3 regions of the Dehalobacter sp. TBBPA1 genome follow, and region 1 is predicted to be linked to each of the others. Evidence: riboswitches for the same ligand, from Rfam matches in the RefSeq annotation. Region 1 holds a riboswitch; each other region holds the start of a gene.
What was found. Region 1 has a riboswitch for cyclic di-GMP ahead of AB3489_RS07530 (diguanylate cyclase). Riboswitches for the same ligand answer to the same signal wherever they lie in the genome.

Region 2: another riboswitch for cyclic di-GMP. It lies ahead of nhaB (sodium/proton antiporter NhaB); the one in region 1 lies ahead of AB3489_RS07530 (diguanylate cyclase).
Region 3: another riboswitch for cyclic di-GMP. It lies ahead of AB3489_RS05495 (polysaccharide lyase); the one in region 1 lies ahead of AB3489_RS07530 (diguanylate cyclase).

Annotation. Positions count from the first base shown of each region.
Region 1 covers NZ_CP162385.1:1,530,450-1,538,211, reverse strand. The annotation lists gene AB3489_RS07560 (ATP-binding protein) at 1-80, opposite strand, end outside; gene AB3489_RS07555 (polyprenyl synthetase family protein) at 70-1,017, opposite strand; gene AB3489_RS07550 (hypothetical protein) at 1,024-1,218, opposite strand; gene AB3489_RS07545 (hypothetical protein) at 1,555-2,007, shown strand; gene AB3489_RS07540 (alpha/beta hydrolase) at 2,021-2,701, opposite strand; gene AB3489_RS07535 (heavy metal-binding domain-containing protein) at 3,014-3,334, opposite strand; gene AB3489_RS07530 (diguanylate cyclase) at 3,437-5,110, opposite strand; cyclic di-GMP riboswitch class I at 5,171-5,256, opposite strand; gene AB3489_RS07525 (DUF5668 domain-containing protein) at 5,429-5,923, opposite strand; gene aguB (N-carbamoylputrescine amidase) at 6,002-6,883, opposite strand; gene AB3489_RS07515 (agmatine/peptidylarginine deiminase) at 7,110-7,762, opposite strand, start outside.
Region 2 covers NZ_CP162385.1:2,103,156-2,110,917, reverse strand. The annotation lists gene abc-f (ribosomal protection-like ABC-F family protein) at 1-1,012, shown strand, start outside; gene AB3489_RS10340 (BlaI/MecI/CopY family transcriptional regulator) at 1,133-1,492, shown strand; gene AB3489_RS10335 (M56 family metallopeptidase) at 1,489-3,318, shown strand; partial or broken gene AB3489_RS10330 (preprotein translocase subunit SecA) at 3,400-3,501, opposite strand; gene nhaB (sodium/proton antiporter NhaB) at 3,818-5,323, opposite strand; cyclic di-GMP riboswitch class I at 5,410-5,501, opposite strand; gene ablB (putative beta-lysine N-acetyltransferase) at 5,700-6,548, opposite strand; gene ablA (lysine 2,3-aminomutase) at 6,523-7,762, opposite strand, start outside.
Region 3 covers NZ_CP162385.1:1,092,375-1,100,136, forward strand. The annotation lists gene AB3489_RS05475 (hypothetical protein) at 1-906, shown strand, start outside; gene AB3489_RS05480 (glycosyltransferase) at 884-2,029, shown strand; gene AB3489_RS05485 (glycosyltransferase family 2 protein) at 2,038-2,901, shown strand; gene AB3489_RS05490 (LCP family protein) at 2,888-3,829, shown strand; cyclic di-GMP riboswitch class I at 3,999-4,072, shown strand; cyclic di-GMP riboswitch class I at 4,172-4,245, shown strand; gene AB3489_RS05495 (polysaccharide lyase) at 4,260-5,156, shown strand; gene AB3489_RS05500 (acyltransferase family protein) at 5,374-6,354, shown strand; partial or broken gene AB3489_RS05505 (IS3 family transposase) at 6,405-6,823, shown strand; gene AB3489_RS05510 (polysaccharide lyase) at 6,962-7,762, shown strand, end outside.

The DNA of each region.
Region 1 (7,762 bases):
GCAAAATAAACCAGCCCCAACACAATAAAGACGATACTCGCAATATAATAAATTTGCCGGTTAATGAATCTATCCCACAAGATTGATCATCTTCTCCTTCTGTTTTTCCGGAACAGGAATGGTCTCTAGAATTTCCCGAGCTTTTTGACGGTAAATTTCAAACATTACGGAGCAGTACTGGGCAACCCCTTCTTCGGTAGCTATCTGCTTTAACAGATGTTTTTCTTTATCTCTAAACGCTTGTGATTCTCCGGTGTAACATTGTGTTAAACGCTTAAACTGTCCGGCTGTTTCACCCTTGAGTGTATGACATAAATACACATACGGTAGGGTTTTCTTATTGTTAACAAAATCTTTCTTTTTTTCAAAATCCAGAAAATCATTGAGATCGTTACGGATTTGGTTCATAATCCCGAAGTTGAGACCAAACTTGGCCATGGACTCTGCAAGCGTTTCCGTGGCATTTCCAAGGATGGCCCCAATTTTACAAGCACAAGCAGTTATACTGCCGGACTTTTGCCTTACCATATCAAAGTATTGTTCCAGCGATACCCGCTGGCTGTCAGTATAGAGAAACTCCAGGAACTGCCCGTTACTGGCCGTGGTTCCCATACGCTGCAGCGCTGTGCTGACTTCCCTGTAAATCCTATCATCCGGTATTGCGGCTATAGCCTCAAAACTCAGCATTAAAAGACAATTAGCCAAGTTAATGGCATTGGCCTCAGGGATCTGACGCCAGGGCAAATCATCATGATCCCTGTCCTGGATATCATCAAAAATATCCGCTGCCAGGGCAAAGAACTCCATACTTATGGCCCCTGGCAGCGCAGTCTCCGTTTCCCCGCCTATACACTCACAACACATACTGGTCAAATGAGCCCACCTAAACAACTCACCCGTTGGGCTGTCGGCATTTAGCGAAGCTTGGATTATTCGGCCCATTTCCAAACACAGTCCGGATGACCTTAAGATTCTTATAATTTCGGCATCAATAACTTGATCAGGCTGAAGGATCATGGCTTATTACCACGTCTCAAGGATACCAACTTCAATTGCCACAGTACCCCCGGATACTTCGCATCGAGAAAAAACATTTTGTATGACAGAGAGCTCACTGGGTTTTACAGCATTTTTACCATACTTTTCATCCTTGGTCATTAAATTCTTGGGATTTTTGACGCACTCGTGAACAAAATTGGCAATACCTTCATAGTTCATCCTGAAAACCCCTTTCGTAAATAAAAAAAATTTACCATTTGTCTTACTGAAAGTAGTCTTTGTCAAAGTTTTCATTCATTCTGATGAATTCCCTTCAGCTTGATCATTCATAAGGAAGATTCTTCAAATAGCGCCATATTCCTTTAGCGAATTTTGGGATGTTTTGTCGAATTTTACATTTTGTCCCATGACAGTTCAAAAAAATAAAAGCCCTGCCCCGACTGCGGTGGGCATGGGCCTCCTAAAACTCATCATAGGAATTGCAAAAAATACTTGTAAAAATGTTTATATTGGGAATACTACGCTTGAACATTATGATAAAAGGTAGTGCGAGCGATGAAATACGATAAACCTACTTTAGCTATGTTTATGGGAGCTTTATCCACGGTTCCCTATGAAATCGTGACAAGAATCCTCATGACTTTTGGGTTTGCCAAGTATAGTGTATATCAGCTCACTAGCTTTATGATAACACTGGACAGGCCTAATGTTATCCTCGGAGCGATATATTCCATCATATTAGGTTGTGTATTATCTCTTGTTTTTTATTACGCACTTAAATTCTTAGATCATGACTATTTTATAATCAAAAGTATCGGCATTAGTTTATTAAACTGGTTAACATTAGAAGTCATTTTCATGTGGCTTATTGAAGGGCGTAACTTTATTCCGCATAGACCTATCAATGATTATTATTCAGAAATGATCGGTTCAATTGTGTTTGGGATTACGCTAGGACTACTGTTTCGCTATTATTTATTTAAAGGTTATAAGAAAAGCGCATCATAGGAACATTTTGCAATCACATTTGCAAAAAATCTTCAATACATAGCATCACCTGTTCAGCCGTCGGACTTAGAAGGATCAAATGACCGCCTTTTGGGAAATACTTAATCTTTTTCCTGTCCGAAGACACATGTTTATTGATATAATCCACACTCTTTCTTCTTACAGTATCATCATCTTCAGCCTGAATAATTAGGATTGGACAATTTATTTCCTTTAATTTTGGCTTTGTTTGGTGTAGTAATAATAAAAATTGGATCATAGACAAAAACGGTGAGATCTTTTTTGCTTGTAAATATCTCTTGATATGGTTAGGCTTCTTGTTCTTCATATCATCCGCAATATTACGAAACACTTGGTATATATTCCAATAAAAGATGGGGGTATTGATTGTCACAATACCCTTAATATCATATTTACAAGCAAGATTAAATGTAATCAGCCCTCCCATGGAGAACCCTATCAGCAGAATTTCTTCCCCAATTTCTTTCAATCTTAAAAGTTCACGTTCAGCAGAATCTATCCAGTCCATGTAAGTTGATTTTTTCATTTCATGTCTGGTTGTTGAATGACCTTTTAATATAGGGCAAACAACATCATAACCAAGAGCAGTCAAATATTCGGCCAAAGGCTTTACTTCGTGTACCCCGCCACCAAACCCATGAATGATTAGGCATTTCGTTTTCTTATTATCCATAGAGCTCACCTATCATTGTCCCTATTTTTACCTGTCACATTTATGATATAAATCGATATCTTTATTATGTTCCAAAATTATAAGAAAATCATCACAGCGATACAGAGTAACCATTATTTTTTATATTTCTCTTTTTTAGCGATCGTTCCTCTTCAATTTTATATAAGCTTGCAGACAAAATCTTTCTAAATTCTACAATATCTGAACTCTACATTATTTTTCCGTTGATTGCAGGACGCTAAAATTGTTCTGCATTGCAGAAAAGATACCCGCCGGTTCAAAACCCGCGGGTATCTTTTGAATATTTGGGGGTTATTCCACTCTTACGGCGGTTCCGGAAGCGCTGACCATCAGCATACTGCCGTTCGCTCCGATGACTTCATAATCCAGGTCGATGCCGACTACGGCATTGGCGCCCACCTGGAACGCCCGGTCTTCCATTTCGCGCAGGGCAATATTGCGGGCTTCCTGCAGCTTGCCTTCATAAGTCCCAGAACGACCACCGATCACATCGGTTATACTCGCAAAAATATCACGGACAATATTAGCCCCCATTATGGCTTCTCCGGTGATCACCCCGTGGTATTCGGTGATCCTGCGTCCTTCTACGGACGGTGTCGTTGTTAAAATCATGTTGGTTTCCTCCAATAACTCTATTTCATAAGGCTAACGTTACTATAAGTATATCATTCCAAGTATTTATTTATATTCATATTCCTCTCCGCCTTTTGACGGCTACCTATCATTCACAACAAGGTCTTCCTGCATAATCTTGTTAAAAACAGTAACCAGATACGGATCAAATTGTTTGCCGGCGCACTTATTGATTTCAACAAGTGCACTATAGGGGTCCATGGCCCGTTTATAGGGCCTTTCATGCGTGATCACATCGTAGGAATCAACAATAGAAACTATCCTCGAGAACAGCGGGATTTCATCTTCTTTCAGCCCCTGCGGGTAACCTTTTCCATTCCACCATTCATGATGACCGAGAACGGCTTCTGAGACATGCGCTAATTCCCTGGACGACTGCGTGATCCGATAGCCGATTTCGGAATGTTTTTTCATAATGCTCCATTCTTCCGGGGTCAAGTCACCTTGTTTTTTTAAGATTTCCCCCGGAACACCTATCTTGCCGATATCATGCAGCATTGCAACTTGGACCAATTCGACGATCTCTCTTGGGGACAGGCCGATCTGACTGCCGAATTTACTGACCAGACTTTTCAGCCTCATGACATGGGCTTCCGTCTGATAATCTTTTTCCCAGAGCAGTTTTTCCAGGAACTCGATGATGGCAAGGCGGGATTTCTTGCTTTCATTTAATTTGTTGCTATACATTTTTTCCTCAGCCTGGCTGATCATTTTTGCCAGGGGTTGTTCCCTGTTCTCATAAACCGTCAGGCCAAACGAGATATCTATTGGTACCGTTTGCGGGCGGGAGATTTTTAAATTATTTTTAATATTGTTTAAAAACACGCCGGCCTGATCAAGCGGCACACCAGGCATGATAATGATAAATTCGTCCCCGCCCCATCGGATAATCACATTCTCAGTGCCGATCGTCTCTTGCATGATTCTGATCCCGTCAGCAAGCAATTCATCCCCTTTTTCATGACCAAAGGTGTCGTTGATCAGTTTCAGACCATTAAAATCCCCCATGGCCAATGTTGCAGGCATGAGGGTTTTATCAAGGAAATCTTCCAGCACATTTTCAAAATAGGTACGGCTGTAGGCCCCCGTTAATTTATCATAAATGACAAGTTTTCTGATATTTGCTTCTTTGCTTTCGAGCTCCTCCCGGATGCTTTGAAAATACAGGGCCTGCATATTAAGATAAGCAAGCAGACCAACAACACCGGCAACTAAATAACCTACAGACGGTGAAATAACGTTAATTAATTTGCACAACGGATAAAGTAAAATCGACAAGGCCCAAAAAATATAGGTATAGCCAAGTATTATTCGGATCGGGCCTTGTGGTGTTTTTGCTTTTAAGCATGTCATAGCAGCTTTGGATAATAATGCAATGATCCAGACAACAGATAGAAGTAAAAGAGCGGTTGCCGAGATTCCCTGAACAGCAATACATATAAAAGCAACGATCAGAAAGCCCGTGCCGATATCCCAAAACACCGGGTAGCTTCTGCTAAAAAACAACAGCGTACCCTTGAATATCAGCCAGTACCCTGCGATCGAAGAGGCATAGTTGATAATCTGAAGCACCACGGACGGGCTGTCGGTTTCCAGCAATGCAGTTCTGGAAAGATAGGTTATCATGAGCATCAAGACAGAAAGACTCCATGCTAAGAAATAATGTTTCTTCTCGGAAAAATATAAAAATCCGTAAGATATCAACAAGACCAGGGTAATTGAAATACTGGCTGCAACGATGGAATCCGCTGTCATATTAAATCCCCTCCTCAGAAAAAAAAATCGCGGCCAAAGCAGCCGCGGTTTTCATCTTCTGTGTGCAACCCGACTGTCAATATGCTTCAGCACTTAGACTCGTAGCTTTGCGTCCCTGCTTTTCAACAGGTTTGCCAATGGATCATATGATTTTAACTCAATTATAGTAAAATACACGAAATCTGTCAATAAATGTATGAATAATCAATAAATGTATGAATATTCAGAGTCTGACTATTCATACATTTATTGATTAATATTATGCAATAGATATTATCATCCAGATCAGATTCTTCTTACATGGTTTCCAAATTTAGTTCATGTTTTTTTCCTTTGGATGATCAGGATCAGACCTGCCAGAATCAGCAGGATCGGGACCACCAGGCCTAGATCTATATAGCGCTGAATTGACGTTACAAACATCCCAGTAAAGGATATGCACGCTAGAGCGGTTAGAATAAAAACAGGCACCAGCAGACCGCGCGGGCGTCCGGAAAATAAATAGAGTTGAAATAGACCGACTGCAACAGCCAGCGGATAGACCGGCCAGGTATATCCGGAAAATTGCCAGTGTGTAAAAGTCTCAAAGATGAACAACAGACCAATAACGGTAAGGATACCACCGGGAACTAGCAATCCGGGGCTTTCTTTCTTACTGAAATAGTTGAATTCAAAAGCAAGCCCGAGAATAAGGATCAATACCGGCCAAAGAAATTCCATACTGAAGATTTGCCAGTTGCCAAGATTATCTATAAGCAGCAAGCCTCCTGTAAGGATTAGAATGATTCCCCAAAATAAGCCGCTTTTGTTCATATAGAGCCTCCTCTCACCTTATAAAGGTTAATAAGATACTCGAGATTTAAGAACTACAAATTCGTGTTAGATAATGGATTATTTTGATAAATAAAGTTCCCCGTCGTAGGAAGAAATCCTTCCATATAGATCAGGCCGGCGGTCTCTAAAGATCCCCCACTCCAGCCGCTGAACCTCGAGCTGGTCCAGATCAAATTCCGCGATTAGAACCGCTTCTTCGTTTCGTCCAGCCTCCGCTATCTTATTACCCTGCGGTCCGGCAATGAAAGAAGAACCATAGAAGGTGATTTTGGAATCATCCTCTTCCTCGACACCAATCCGGTTGGATGCGACCACAGGGATCAGGTTCGCGGCAGCATGGCCGAGCATGCAGGCCTGCCAATGGTCTTTGGAATCGATCGCCTGATCCATCGGTTCTGAACCGATGGCTGTCGGATATAACAGGATCTCCGCCCCCATCAGGGTCATGCAGCGGGCAGCTTCCGGGTACCATTGATCCCAACAGACGCCGACTCCAATCTTGGCGTAGCGCGTTTGCCAGACTTTAAAGCCTGTATCACCGGGGTTAAAATAGAATTTTTCCTCATAGCCCGGCCCGTCGGGGATATGACTCTTTCTGTATTTGCCGAGGATATCACCGTCCGCATCGATCATAGCAATCGTATTATAGCGCGCATAGTTTTTCTTCTCATAAAAACTGATCGGCAGGACGATCTCCAGCTCTCTGGCAATTTTCCGGAAATGTCTGACTGCTTGATTATCTTCTAGCTCTGCTGCATAAAGGTAAAAATCCGATTTTTCTTTCTGACAAAAATACGGGGTTTCGAACAACTCCTGCAATAGGATGATCTGCGCGCCCCGGGCCGCAGCCTCCCTGACCAGTGTCTCCGCCCCGGCAATATTTTCTTCAACGTTACTGGTGCAGCGCATCTGGGTTGCTGCCACTTTGACGTTTCTCATCGTTAAATCCCTTCCCTACTGCCTATTCAGTATGTTCTGAACCTAATCTTACAGGTGTCTCTACTATTTTGTTAATTTGTATGCATTTTCTATTTTACATGATGCAGAAAAAAACCACAACGCAGAAGAGCGCAACATATAAAAGATGCATCTGTTACGCTCTCCTCTTCGTTTATATTTTATTTCAGACTTTGGTATATATTGTTGGGTAATTCATACATTCACCTTAAACTTTTACCGCAGGCATCTGCTGGGTGGTACAGTGAACATTGCCGCCTTCCCCAATAATTGCCATTCCATTAATGGTGCGGATCCGTCTTTCTGGAAAGATCCCGCTCAGGGTCCGAATAGCCAGGGCATCTGTTTCGGCAGCCTGGCCGCCAAATACAGGTAAAATAATTCCGCCGTTGACAAAGTAAAAGTTCAGATAACTCAGCGTCAGGCGTTTACCGTCAGCAAATACGGCGGGAGGCTGTTGTATTGGGATGATTTCAAGGGTTCTTCCTCTGGCGTCCGTTTCGCGGTTTAACACTGCGAGGTTTTCCCGGGTAATCGCATAATTCGGATCGCAAGGGTCATCACAGACCTGAATCAGGATTTTGCCAGGCGAAGCAAAACAGGCGATATTGTCGACATGTCCGTCTGTTTCATCTCCACATAAGCCTTTTCCCAGCCAGATGACTTTGTGGATACTCAAATATTTCTTCAATAGTTCCGTAATCTGCTCCCGGGAAAGATCAGGGTTGCGGTTCGGATTGAGCAGGCATTCGGCCGTTGTCAAGAGTGTACCTTCTCCATCCACGTGCAGCGAGCCGCCTTCCATAATCAGCGGCGCATCAAATGGTTTCAGGCCGAGGTGCTTCAATATTTGCGGTGCGA
Region 2 (7,762 bases), 570 kb from region 1:
CGGGAAATATCTGAACAGGAAAACCGGCTTCATCCTGGTCTCTCATGACAGAGTTTTTCTGGACGGTTGTATCGACCATATCCTGACCATCAATAAAACCAATATTGAACTTCAAAAAGGCAATTTTTCAACATGGTGGGTCAATAAAGAGAGGATGGATTCGTTTGAAACAGCGGAGAATGACAGGCTGCAGAAAGAGATCAAACAATTATCGGCAGCAGCCAGGCGGACAGCCGACTGGTCGGATAAAATCGAGAAAACCAAGAAGGGAACGCTGAACTCCGGCATCAAGCCGGATAAAGGCTATATCGGCCACCAGGCGGCAAAAATGATGAAACGGTCCAAAGTGATCGAAACTCGGCTGCAAAAGAACATTCAGACGAAAGAAAAACTTTTAAAAAATATCGAGCTGGCCGACAGCTTGAGTATGAAACCTCTTTCACACCCGAAAAATACACTTGTGGAATTACGTGACCTGGCAATCTATTATGCGGACAGGAAGGTCTGCGAGAATGTTCATTTTACTGTAGAGAGAGGAGAGCGGGTGGCCTTAAGTGGCATGAATGGCTGCGGTAAATCCAGTGTTTTAAAGCTGCTGATTGGAGAAGACCTTGCCTACAGCGGTAAGGTTAATATTGGAAGTAATCTAAAAATCTCCTATATTTCGCAGGATACCGCTTACTTGCAGGGCAGTCTGCGCAGTTTTGCCGAGCAGTGCCAGATTGAGGAAAGCCGTTTTCTGACCATTCTGCACAAGCTTGATTTCTCAGGCATTCAGTTCGGAAAAGATTTGCGTATGTTCAGCGCAGGGCAGAAGAAAAAGGTGCTCCTGGCCAAAAGTCTCTGCGAGCAGGCCCATCTGTATATCTGGGATGAACCGCTGAACTATATTGACGTCCTGTCCCGAATGCAGATTGAGGACCTTATTGTAAGATGCCGGCCGACCCTGCTGTTTGTGGAGCATGACAGTGCGTTTGTGCAATCAGTAGTAACAAAATATATTAGGCTTTGATCGGTTGTCCTCTAACAAATTTTCAGGGCCCTGAAGTACCGCGGATTTTCTGTTGACAAATGAGGTCTATTAGAATAAACTTACAATTAAGTCTATTGAGATAAACCTTAGGGGGCCATCATGGAAAACTATAAATTATTTGATGCGGAGTATAAATTTGTCAGTATCGTCTGGGAAAAGGAACCGGTGAATTCGACTGAGCTTGTACGGCTTTCTTTGGAAAGACTGGGCTGGAAGAAGTCAACGACTTATACGGTTTTGCGAAAACTATGTGAACGGGGCATTTTAGACAACACGGATACTGTAGTCACTTCACGTATTAAAAAGGAAGAAGTGCAAAAGTATGAAAGCCAATCTTTGATCGAAAAAAACTTTGAAGGTTCTCTGCCGCAGTTTTTAACAGCATTCCTTGATCGGAAAAAGCTCACGGCTAAGGAAGCTGAAGAACTGAAAAGAATTATTGAAGAGGCGATGCAATGAACAGCTTGATGGCAGTATTCAGCACTATTGTCGATATGAGCATGACAGCTTCCTACGTGGCTCTCGGTGTGATCCTGATTCGACTGCTTCTGAAAAGGGCACCGAAAATCTTTTCTTATCTGTTGTGGCTGGCAGTTTTTTTCAGACTGATCTGTCCTGGTTCATTTACCTCAGCTTTCAGTTTTCTAAACGTTTTCAAACCCGCCATGCAGCCTGATGCTTTGCCTGAGACGCTGGTGATGGCAGGCCTTGAGAACATAGATTATGCAATAAACGGTACAGTAAACAGCTCAGTTGGCAGTACGCTGCCTCTGGTCGCAGCAATGGGTGTAAGTCCGCTTTCTATGCTGATGTTGCTTGGCAGTATGGTCTGGATGGCCGGGGTTATGGTGCTGCAGATTTGGAATATTTTTTCCTATTTTAAAATTGCAGGGAAGATCAAAACGGCTACGCTGCTGGATGCTTCTTTACCGGATATTTATGAGACAGATCAAATCAGCACACCGTTTGTTTTTGGCTTTAGGAGACCGAGAATTTACTTGCCTGTAGGAATTTCGTCCCGGGAATTACCCTATGTACTGGCGCACGAAACGGTACATATTAAGAGACGCGATTATCTGATCAAACCAGCGGCATTTCTGGTTCTGATCATCCATTGGTTTAATCCGTTGATGTGGTTCTGCTTTGCGCTGATGGTTAAGGACATGGAAATGTCTTGCGATGAAACGGTTATCAGAAACAAGGGACAAGAGATCAAAGAAGATTATTCCAATTCCCTGCTGGCGTTGGCAGTTCAGAAGAACAGCTTCTGGCAGGCTACCCCTTTAGCTTTCGGTGAAAACAATATTAAAGAGAGAATAAAAAATGTAATCCATTACAGAAAACCCGGTGTTTGGATTGGTACGGCGGCAGTTGTTATGATTGTAGCGTTGATGATTGGATTTGTGGCAAACCCGGTCAATGACACGGCTGCAGGACAGGAAACATACGCTGGTTATGCAGTAGATAAATTACTGGCCAACAAAACACCGTATGTAGGCAATGCGAGCAAGGTTATCGCGCTGATTGACGCGATGCCTTTGCCGAAAGGGGTCGTACGGGATAAAGTCGAATTGCAGACGTCGACCGCGCCGTATGGTTTAACCATTCATTACCGGATCAACGACGTTTCAGCGATTTCTGCGGAAAACGGAATGATCGGTGATGTGTTTGGGCGCAATGCCATCCTGTTGTTCAGCCTAGTCGATAATGTTGAAGTCATTAACATAAAATTTACCGACATCGCGGGAAAATATGAAGGATATAGCACGACTTACTTAAGAAGCAGAATCGAGCAAATCATGCAGAGAGATGTACGCGCATATGCCGAAAGTACCGATTCACTGAAGGAATTGCTTACACGTCTGGAGCATGCGTACTTCAGTCTTGGAAATGAAGGAAATACGGCGGTCAACAGAGCTAAGCAGATTGAGCTGTGCTTGGAGAAAATTATGTCATCACCGTTACCTTCCTCCAATCCCTATGATTATATCAAAGCGCATCAGGCAGAGTACAATATCATTCTGGCCATGGATGAACAAGCACTGCCTTACCTATTCTCCGAATTTGCAAAAGGCGGGCAAACAGGCTTAAAGGGAAGTCTGATGGAGATCCTGTGCCGAAAGATCCTCGGCAGTGAGGATATCAAATACGCCAGTACGAATCATCAGGACTGGTATGATGTCTATAAGAAGCATATCCAGGAGATAACAGACAAAAATAGTTTGGCCTGGGTGCAGGATCATTACCCGAAAGGTGTACTTATTTTGGGCGGAAAACAGAATTAACTTAGACCATCTGTAACGCATTTTTCGTTCTTCTTCCGGGACTCCTAGGATCACCGCCTGGGAGTATGTCAAATTGCGCACTGGTGCGTAATTTGAGTTGCCGGCGGAAGCATCGGGCAGTTTGTTCCCGTACTCTCTGAAGACCTTTATATGTCTGCCGGCCGTACTCTGAGACTCCTCCAGCCACTTGCCCCTTTCTCCATGCTTAAGAAGGGGCCTTGACCTCCGTCAGCCGCCTTTCAATCTCGACAGCGGCGGCAAGGTAACTCCTCTCAGTCGGGTATTTGTCATGTTAATTTCAGCCGCGATGACATGTATTAGTTATTGGATCAGTCATGATATCCACACTCCTTGGGTAGGATATGTGGCCAGGCTTAAAAGTTTGACAACCTCAGTCTTAACAACGGACAATCTTTCTCATCGTATATAAGGTCACCGAAAGTCGAGATACTAAAAGATCAGTAATGCTCAAACCCTTGTAATCTGATATTCTCAAGTGTTATAACAGGTACATTGTTGCCAGTAAACCTGCTGCAGTCATAACGACGGCGTATGGCAGAGCCAGTTTTACCATCTCAGCGTAAGACAGGCGAATCAGCGGTGCAAGTGCAGAAGTCAAGAGAAACAGAAACGCCGCCTGACCATTTGGTGTGGCAACGGAAGGGATATTTGTACCCATGTTGATGGCAACTGCCAGCTTGTTGTACTGCTCCAGCGCAATAGCTCCGGCTTCAAACGCTTGCTTTGTTTCAGTCATATATACCGTAGCCACAAAAACGTTGTCACTGATTGCCGAAAGGACGCCGTTGGCCGTAAAAAAAGCGGCAAGCTGATTCTGTCCTTCGATGTTCAATACCCATTGAATAATCGGCGTAAACAAATGCTGATCATGAATAACCGCAACGACGGCGAAAAATACGACCAGCAGCGCAGTAAACGGCAGCGCTTCTTCAAACGCATGACCGATGCGCTTTTCTTCAGTAACCCCGTTGAAGGCTGTAAGCAGGATAATAATCATCAGACCAATAATACCTACTTCCGCCAGGTGCAGTGCCAGGGAGAAGATCAGCACAACACCGCACAAAGCCATAACAATCAGGCGCACACGTCCGCGCATATTCCTGGCAGTATCTTTGACTTTTACATCATCTTCCATAACCTTTCGCACAGACTCAGGAAGCTGGTAGCCGTACCCCCAGAACTTAGTAACTTCAAGGATAATGGTAGTCAGAAGACCAACGATCAATACCGGGATAGACACAGGGGCACATTGTATAAAGAAATCTACGAAGTCCCATTGCATAATGGAGCCAATTAAGAGGTTCTGCGGTTCACCAACCAGTGTTATTGCTCCGCCCAGCGCAGTGCCCACAGCGCCATGCATCAGAAGATTACGCAGAAAACCACGGAACTCGTTCAGGTCCTCATGATGTTTTTCATCAACACTATGGTCGTGATTAATGTCATACGTTTCGTATACTTTTTCGCTGGAAGCAAACTTGTGGAAGATGCAATAGAAACCATAGGCCACGGCGATAATCACTGCGGTTACGGTCAGCGCGTCCAAAAACGCGGAAAGAACCGCACCTAGAACAGCGAACAGGAATGAAAGCGCGACTTTAGAGTGTACTTTAGTAAGGAGCTTGGAAAACAGGTACACAAGACCTTCTTTCATAAAATAGATCCCGGCAACCATGAACATCAGAAGAAGAATAACCGGCAGGTTCATTTCAACCTCGTGATAGACCATATGAGGGTTAGTAAGTCCGAGCACAACGGCTTCAATCGCCAGAAGCCCACCGGCAGGAAGCGGATAACATTTTAACGCCATTGCCAGGGTAAAAATAAATTCGACAATCAACACCCACCCGGTAACGTACATACCGGCGGTAACCATCAAAATAGGGTTCAACACCAGAAAAGCAAGAATTGTTCTTTTGTACCAGTCCGGAGCGCGGCCCAGAAAATTATCTCTGAAAGCCCGTCCGATGCCCATTTCTTTCATATGTACTATCCTCCCAAGTGAAAATAAAAGACATAAAAAAGAGAGTACTCCAAAACGGAACTACTCCCCCCCAAGAAGTTCATATTACTTGCAGCCTGGCAATCATAGCAACTTACAAGCAACCTTAGACCCATAGCTTTAGCGTCCTTCACTTTCACGAAGTTTGCATCAACCTGTACAACTATATATTGTTATTTTTGCTTAAGCTTTTATATTATAACAGAAAATTATTCTTTTGAATACCCTGAATATATCCACTTTATGCTGAAGAGTCCAGGTATTTATCTTAAGTATTTTGTTTTTTAATATAATCCTTTAGCAAATCAGGCTATCTCTCAAAAATCTTCTTCCCCTTGACTTACAAAATAGTATTTTACTATTTTAAAGTTTTTACCCAAATATTCATATCTTCAAAACCGCCGCAAATATGGCAGTTGTTGATTAGTCTACCCCGATACATATACCCCAGCTTGCTTAAAGACCTGTTGATTCCAAGATTGTTAGCTCTTGAAAGGCTATATGCTGTAGCAAAGCCATTGCGTTTCAAGTGTGTTTCCAGTTGGAATATCAATTCGCTTAATATGTTTCTGCCTCTATACTTTGGATAAGTGGCGCAATCAGTTATTTCAGCGTTCATGTGTTGTTTGTCAAGATCCGCCGAAGCAATACTGATAATTTTTCCTTCTTCTTCCGCTACCATATATAAAATATGATCCTGCATAACTTTTTGAAGATACTCTCTGCTGAAAATAGGAGTTGGATAGGTTTCAAATGCCGTTTGAAAAAGCTGAATTATCTGGGGAATATCGTCCGGCACGGCCTGCCTTATCGTATAGTTTTTATTCTTATTCAGCTCGAATTTATTGGTATTCTTAACGCAATAATCGATAATTCTGTTTTCTTTCTCCTCATAGAGTGAATTTTTGCGCTTCGTATCAAGAAAAAGGGACATACAAGTTGCATCCTCTCCCTGAAAAAAACCGTCGATAACCCCCTCTGCTACAAACCCACATTCCTCAAAGATACTAAGATCTTGTTTATAACAATTCGCAATAATCTTACCCAGATTTTCTTTTTTGGAATAATCAATAATCTCTTTGATTATCAACTCAGACAAAAGAGAATGACTCAATATTTTAAGCCTTTTATTGCGATAATCCACGTACATGTCCACACCCGAAAAGTTTGTATATAAATTTTCACATTCGTCTTGATCTATATTCATGGAAGTCCTCCCTCTTGTTGAGTCTTACGTTTGTACTTGGAATCAAGCACACTTGTTCATCTCTGTATAACTTTTCTAATCCCCGGTATTCTTTATTCTTGAATTTACTGCACGTGCCGCATTTTCGGCACTGGTGCGTTTTATCCCGAGGCTCGCTATACGTGCAAATTACACCTTCATAATTTCTAAGAATGACCTTTTCAGGGGAATATGAAATCAAGTATTGTGGATTGACTGGGATCTTCCCCCCGCCTCCAGGCGCATCCACAACAAACTGTGGAATAGCTAGACCCGAGGTATGTCCACGCAGCATTTCTATGATTTCAATCCCTACAGAAACCGGAGTTCTGAAATGCTCTATTCCTTCTGAAAGGTCGCACTGATAAAGGTAATATGGTCTAATTCTGGAGCTTATCAGTTTCTGAACCAAATCACGCATTATATAGGGGCAATCGTTAATGTCTTTTAAAAGTACAGATTGGTTGCCAAGAGGAATTCCGGCATCTGCCAATTTCTCGCATGCCATGCGAGCCTCAATTGTCAATTCCTTGGGGTGGTTAAAGTGAGTATTCAGCCAAATTGGATGATATTTTTTCAGCATTTTGCAGAGCGTATCGGTAATTCTCTGAGGCATGACAACTGGTGTTCTTGTGCCTATCCGTATTATTTCCACATGTTTGATTTCTCGTATTGATCTTATGATTGCTTCCAGCCTTTCATCAGAGAGGCATAAGGCGTCCCCTCCTGACAAAAGTACATCTCTGACTTCTTTATGCGCTCTGATATAATTAATCGCCCGTTTGATATTGTCCTGGGAAAGAGCCCTATCCTCATGCCCGGCAAATCGTCTTCTTGTACAGTGGCGACAATACATTGAACACTGATCAGTAATAAGCAAAAGTACCCTGTCCGGATATCTGTGAGTAAGACCCGGGACTGGCGAGTCGACTGTTTCATGCAGCGGATCACAACTGTCGAACTTGGATATTTTAGTTTCATGAACTGTCGGTATTGCTTGCCGCCGTATAGGGCAATGCGCATCATTAGGATTCATGAGCATCGCATAATAGGGTGTTATTGCCATACGTAATTTTTTAAGACTTACTTCTACTCCCTGGCGCTCATCCTGGGTAAGATTGACCACCTGTACCAACTGATCTATTCCGGTGATTCGATTGGCAATCTGCCATTGCCAATCCTGCCATTGTTCTGTC
Region 3 (7,762 bases), 440 kb from region 1:
ATCAAGAGCATAAATCTAATCTGTCTTTTATTGATGCTTACGGCACTATTGGATTATATGTCCGGATCGGCCATTCAGTTATTTTTAGCAAAGCATTATTTTTTTGATAACGATCAAATAAATCTGGTATTGTCGGCCCATGCACGTGGTGAGTATCGATATTATTCAATTGTCGGGCATCCTCTTGTTGTATCATGGTATTTTTTGGCTTATTATATGTTGAATATTTTATATAACCGTTATTTTAAACCAATAAGCAACGAGTATGTTGTAACTTTAGTGACGCTCATTGGGTTAGTATTATGTGCTAGCCGGACAGCAATCATTATTGCCGTTATTATGATTATTTTTCTGAATAACCGAACCCATAAAATATTATATTTTATACTTTTTTCTATCTTTGGATTGTTAGGTGCCATCAATCCGATTACGAAAGAAGTATTAATAAAAAGGTTTATGGCTGGTCTTTCATCAAGTGACTATAGTGGTGGGAGAAATAGTGCTTTTATATTAGTATTAAAACATTATGTAGACCCTCCGTCATGGATTATGGGGGGAGGACTTGGCTATTCGAGGCAGATAACGATGATGATGGGAGGGTTTATTAATAGTTTCGAATACCCCATGATCATGTTTGCCTATGATTTTTCTATTATTGGCGCTATAATTATTTATCTTGTAATATTTGTTAGCCCAATTTATGTTTTTATTAAAAATAAAACATTTTTCTTTATACCTTTTTTTATTCTAATCTCATTTTATATGAATGGTTTTAATGTTTTAGCAAATTATTCAGATCATATGGGACAATTCTGTTTTATCATTATGATACTTGTGAATTTTTCTTATTTTATAAAAAGTAGATGCGATGGAGAGATGAAAAATGAAAAAAGTAATTATATCTGATTTTATTGAGTACAATTCTTGTGAATTTAAATTGGGAAATTATCATTATTGCAATTGCTTTTTAAAAGATAATTATGAAGCATTATGGCTTTCAAATCCTTACAATCAGTTAATTTATTTTAGGAATAAAGAAGACTATTATTTCAGAAAGAGTATATCTAAAGGTGAACGTCACTATTTGGCAGAAAATGTATACGGTTTTTCTCCGTATGCTTTACGGCTATATGGGAACCATCCTTTTTCTAGAAATCCCAAAATTATCGAACAGTTTGAAAAATTTATTAGACCGGATGTAAAAAAGACTTTAAAACAAATGGATTTTAACGATGTTGATGTTTTATGGATTTCGAACCCTAAAGCCTATTGGTTAACCAATGTAGTAAAGTATAAGAAATTTATTTACCGCATTGCTGATGACTATTCTCACTTTCCAGAATATCCAAATATAAAAGAGATAGATGAAATGCTAATTAGAAAAGCGGATGGCGTAGTTATTGCCTCCAGTACACTTAAAGACCATGTGGCTAAATATGATAAGGATCCGCTTATATTGAGTAATGGAGTTGAATTTGATCATTTCAATAAAACTGGGTTAGCTGTTCCAGCAGAATATTCAAAAAATCAAAGAAAAAAAATTATTTATGTTGGGGCAATAAAATATTGGTTTGATATTGAATTGGTAAAAAAAATCGCACTTCAAGTTAATGCAGATGTTTTTTTAATTGGTAAATGCGAAACAAATCTAGAGGTTCTAGAAAACTTAGAAAATCTTCATGTTTTGGGTCCCAAAAAATATGATGATTTACCTGCTTATCTTCAATATGCTGATATTGCGATTATTCCTTTTATTAAAAGCCCAATGACGGATTCGGTAAGTCCGATTAAACTTTATGAATATTGTTCTGCAGGAGTTGCTGTCGTTACAATGAATTTAGAAGAAACTGTGAAATTAAATGCGCCGGTTTCAATTGCATGTAATCATGAAGAATTTATCGCAGCAGTTCAACACTATTTAAAGGAAGGATATGACCGTAATGTGTTAAGAGAATATGGGAGGGAAAATTCGTGGCAAAAGCGGTATGAAAAGATGAAGCGCCTTTTTATGCTGGATAATTGGAGGTGAAGTCAAAAATGTGCATGGTTAGTATCGTTATACCTTATTATAATAGAAGCACCACGCTTATACGTGCGTTAGAATCTGTTAGACTTCAGACTTATAAAAATTTTGAACTAATTTTAGTGAATGATGGATCAACGGATGACAGTGAACAGATGGCTAAGAAGTATTTAGACCATTTTCCGGAGATTTCGGTTCAATATATTAGTCAAGAGAATAAAGGACCTTCAAGTGCAAGAAACAATGGGGTTCGGCATAGTAAAGGCAGATATATTGCCTTTTTGGATTCAGATGACGCATGGGACCCGTGCAAACTTGAAATACAGGTTGGCTTCATGGAAAAAAATCCTGATGTTATGCTAAGTGGCACAAATTATGTTACTGTTACAGAGAGGAAAAAGAATCGATATCCGTTAGAACCTGAATATATGGAAGCCGGATTTTATCATATGTTATTTAAAATTATCTTTGCAACTCCAACCGTTATTATTCGAAAAGGGATTTTCCGGGACGATAATTTTTGGTTTTTGGAAGGGAAACATCAAGGGGAAGATAATTTACTATATTTCCAAGTTCTTAGGAAATATCGAGGAGTACGACTCTCTAAGCCACTAGCAAGTGTTTTTAAAATGGAATATGGCATTGATGGATTAACCGCTAACATAAAAAAAATTCGTGAAAATGACCTCGACAATCTTAATAAACTGTATAAAGAGAATAGTCGAAGTGAGAAAAAGATTTATCTGTTTTTATTTTGTTTGCTGTACATTCATTACTACTTAAAACATTTTAAAAGGATAATTAGATGCAGGTGTAGAAAAGTAGCCAAATTAGTTAAGAATATTTTAGTGAAGGAAAATGGATATGATAAAAAATAATAAAAAGATTATTATTGTTGTCTCCTGTCTAATTTTATTGGTACTTATTACAGGACTCGCATATTATCTTATTACTTCTTTAGATTACAATAAAACTTTGCTTAACACTCCCAAAAATTCGGGTTCCAATAATTCAGAATTAGAGAGTACGGCAGAAGTTTCGGATATTGGCACTGACAAAGTTATTTATATTCTCTTTCTTGGCATTGATAAGACAGAAGAAAGAGAAGAATGGCTGGGGGTATATCGTTCGGATACTATTATGATAGGAAAAGTAGATATTACAAACAAAAAAATACAACTTTTAAGTATTCCCAGAGATACTTACACTTATATTCCGATTGAAGGTAAATTTGATAAAATTAATCATGCCTATGCATATGGCAGTGTTAAGGGAGACGGGGTAAGTGCAAGTATTGATGCGGTAAGCCATCTTTTAGGCAAGAACGTGATTAATTATTATTTTCTAATGAATATGGAGCCCATCCCAAACATAGTCGATGAAATTGGGGGCGTAAAAGTTGATGTTGAAATTGATATGAAAGATCATGGTGCTAATCTTTCAAAAGGAGTTCAAATATTAAACGGAAGACAAGCATTTGATTATATTCATTGGCGATATTCTCCCGGTGGTGATATTGATCGAATTCAGAGGCAACAGAAGTTTTTAAATGCTCTTTATAAGCAACAACGTGATTCGGGTGAAATTCTTGAGACTTTAAATATCATTCTCAAATACAAAAATGAGATGAAAACTGATTTAACGCTAAAACAGATGATTGCTCTGACAAAATTACTCTCAGAAATTCCCGGTGAAAATGTCGAACAAACTTTCATACCAGGCAAAGGACAAATGATTAATAATATATCCTACTGGGTACCAGACCAAAAAAAGACCGAAAAAATATTGTCTGAGTTTATAGAATAACGCTATCAAAAAATTAATCAAAAAACATGAGATAGTTTTTCATAATTTGCTAATGATTAGCAGATTAACATACTTAGACGTTTTTATTTAGTGAAAAAAAGCTTGACTACTATTCATGAAAATGCTATCTTTTTATTAGAAATGTATATTTTTTTGTTGGAAAACTTTTTACCGACAAAGGCAAACTTGTCGAAAGGCAAGGACGCAAAACTACAGGGCCTGAAATGGCAGCCAGTTACCGAAAAATAAGTTTTTTTGTTGTCTGTTTTTGACATTTTGACAAATGAATAATCGTTTTTGAGATACATGTACTGTTTCAAAAATGGACAGTCTCTGGTTCTCGAACGATAAAGGCAAACTTACCGAAAGGTAAGGACGCAAAGCTATAGGGCCTGAAATGGCAGCCAGCTACCGAAAGGAGAATTTAATTATGAAAAAAGTTAAGGCTGTTTTTGGATTAATTGTATTTGTGTCTCTCTTGTTTAACACTACAGTTGCTTCAGCTGCAGCAGTGAGCAAAAATAAAGAAAACCAAGTCAATCGCTGGGGAGGACAATTGATAGAATCCCCTATGTTTGAAAATGATATATTATTAAATTCTGCAGGAAAAAAACTTAGTTCCTATTGGAATCGCGAAATGGCTAATAATACCTATTCAGGTGCCGTTTCTGGTGAATTTTTGCTTAATGGATTATCGTCTTATCGGATTGAACTTAGAAAAGATGATAAAATTGTCAATGGCAGTAAACGTTCTGAAATAGCAGCTGTCAGGCCATGTGAGGCTTTAGCTGAAAAAACTTACACCTTTAGCACTTATCTTCCGGATGGTGGATCTGAGGATTATGCTTATGATCCTCAAGGTTCGGAAATTATAGCTCAGTGGCACAATACTCCAGATCCAGGAGAAGACTGGACTTATCCTCCACTTGCTTTGCATACAGGAGCTTATTATACTAATGATGCTGGGCATTATATTTTAGAAAGCAACTGGGATCCATCGCCCATGTCGACTGATGAGCAGATAGATAATAATGGAACAAGAGCACGCTATGATCTTGGTTCGTATATTGAAGATAAAGGAAAATGGGTTACTTGGACCTTCCACATTAAATGGGGATGGCTTGAGTCGCAAAATCCTATACTTGAAGTATATAAGAATGGTGAAAAAATACTTGATTTGAATGGCCTTCCTAACACAATGAATGATAAAGTTGGAACGGTTATGAAATTAGGTGTTTATAAATGGGATTGGGCTCAAAGTGGAAGTAATAATAAGTCAATTTTATCAAAAAGAGTAGTATACTATAGCAATGTCAGTGTTGAATAGCATGGGTTTGTCACAGCGTGCATAGCAGAAATAAGCAATGGAAATAAAGGCAGTCTTAGTCAATTAAATTGACTAAGACTTTTTTATTGATTTTATACAATTTTATAGTAAGCTGTTAATATGAAGTTGCCACTCAATAACAATATTGATAATGTATCTTTTTTTAAAAGAAGTAGGAATAATTGCTTTCATGTAGAAAATAAATAGGAGGAGATCAGTGGATAAAAGAATTGAATGGGTAGATGTAGCAAAGGGAATAGGAATTATTTTAGTCGTTTACGGCCATGTCTTACGAGGAATAAACACAGCACAGATGAACGTTCCACAAAATTTTTTCTATAATTCAGATCGATTATTATATGGCTTTCACATGCCTTTATTCTTTTTTTTATCAGGATTGTTTGTTGAAAAATGGTTCTATAAGAAGAACAGAATTAAAGAAAAAATTAAAGTAATCGTTTATCCGTATATAATTTGGTCTCTTTTGCAAGGTGGTATAAATATATTGTTTTCAAGTGTAACAAACAATCCTATGTCACTAAAGGAATTGTTAGCAAATATTGCATATAATCCTTATGGCCAATTCTGGTTTTTATATGTACTATTTATTCATTATGTTCTTTATTTAGTTCTTAGAAAGAACTTTCAGTTGACTCAAGTTTTACTAATGGCATTATTTTTAGCTATTTTGAGTCCATTGATAAAAGTTTGGATTTTTGAATCCATTTTCTTTCATTTTTTGTTTTTTGTATTGGGTGCATTTCTTAATAATCAATTATCACTTAAATGTATTAACAATGGAGTATTATTCTTTTCTATTGGTTTATTTATAATAACTGGCTTTTCTTATTTAACCATTCCGCTAAGTGGCTACCTTGAATTTCTTGGGAAAACAGTATTTTCTTTTTGTGGAATTTTCGCAATTTTTAGCCTCTCTAACTTCTTATTACGATTTAAAATTTCTTCTTTTATAAAATACATAGGTTATATGTCATTAGTGATATATTTAGCTCATACTATAGCTGCCTCTGGCTTTAGAATTTTAGTTAGCCACTTACTAGGAACAAATAATTATTGTATTCATATTTTTTTGGGTATGATTGCAGGAATTTTCTTACCTATTATAGGATACAGATTACTTGAGTATTTAAAAATTGAAAAGTATTTTTTCGGACGGTCTCTTTCAAGAGGTTCTTAATACTTTGACCCGTACCCGGTTTGTAGGATACAGGTAAGTTTGGGTAATCAAAAGCGCAGTTAAAAGCAAAAGATAAAAAAATTGCCGATCAGGAAATGACCATAGATATCCTAAAAAAACTACCCTCATCTTCATCCAGAATAACTGGAAGTAATCTATAGAATCATTAAGAAGGAAAGCATCTCCGGCTTTCCGATTGAGAAGATGTGCAGAACGTTAGAAGTGTCCCGGAGTGGCTTTTATGACTGGTTAGCGAGAGCCAAGTAACCGTCAAAAAGAAGATGAAGAAATACTAGAAATTTTAAAGAAGAAACACACAGAGGCTCAGGGAGTGATTGGCCTGGATAAACTATGGGCCGATGTCAGAGAAGCAGGATTTAAGTGCGGAAGAAACCGCGTATACAGACAACAGAAAGCAAATAAGCTTTATAGTATAAGAAGGAAACTATTTCGCGTAGGGTTGACAGAATACAGGAATAATTATCATGAGGATTTGTGAGAAAACTTACTCTGGATTTTCCGTTTTATCGAGAAAAGGTCACTTTTGAATGCTGTTAAGTATTTTGCAAATTTTATTATAGATTATTAATATCTTATAGGGGAAAATATGAACATAAATAAAAAAATTCTATTTATTTTAATAATTATTTTGTTATTTATAGGGTTTGCATATAAGTGGGAATATAATAAGGAAATAAGGCGATATTTGTCAAAATTAAATGAAGTATCTACCTTGAAATATGCTACTGAAAACACAAAAGAATATATTCATGATTCCCCAAAAGAGGAAAATGGAAAATTTTTTGAGTCAACAGAGGTAGATACGAATACAGTAGAGAATGACGATAATAAGGAGCCGCAGGCATCTGGTTATCAAAATGAAAAAATAAATGAGAAGGAAGAAGTTAAAGAAAAATATGACGTTTGGAAACAAAAGCCGACTCTTTATGATGATTTTGAGTATGGATTAGGATCGGATTGGAACCGTGAAATGGCAAACGATGAATATTCCGGTCAAATAACTTCTAAATTTGCATTTGATAGAATGTATTCTTATCGTATAGAGTTACGTAATACAGATGTTAGTGTCAATGGAGGAAAACGTTCGGAGCTTTCAACGGTTCGGGCTGAAAAACCTTTGGAAGAACATGTTTATATAGTTAGTGTCTTGCTTCCTGATGGAGAAGATGAGGATTATTTACTAGACCCGTATGGATCTGAGATCATTATTCAATGGCACAATACTCCGGATCCGGGAGAAGAATGGACATATCCGCCCCTAGCATTACATACGGAAAATGGTAGATATACTTTAGAACGTAACTGGGATACATCACCAATGTCCACTAACGAAAAAATTGATCTAAACGGTACTCGGCATTTTTATGATCTGGGATCCTATCTGGAG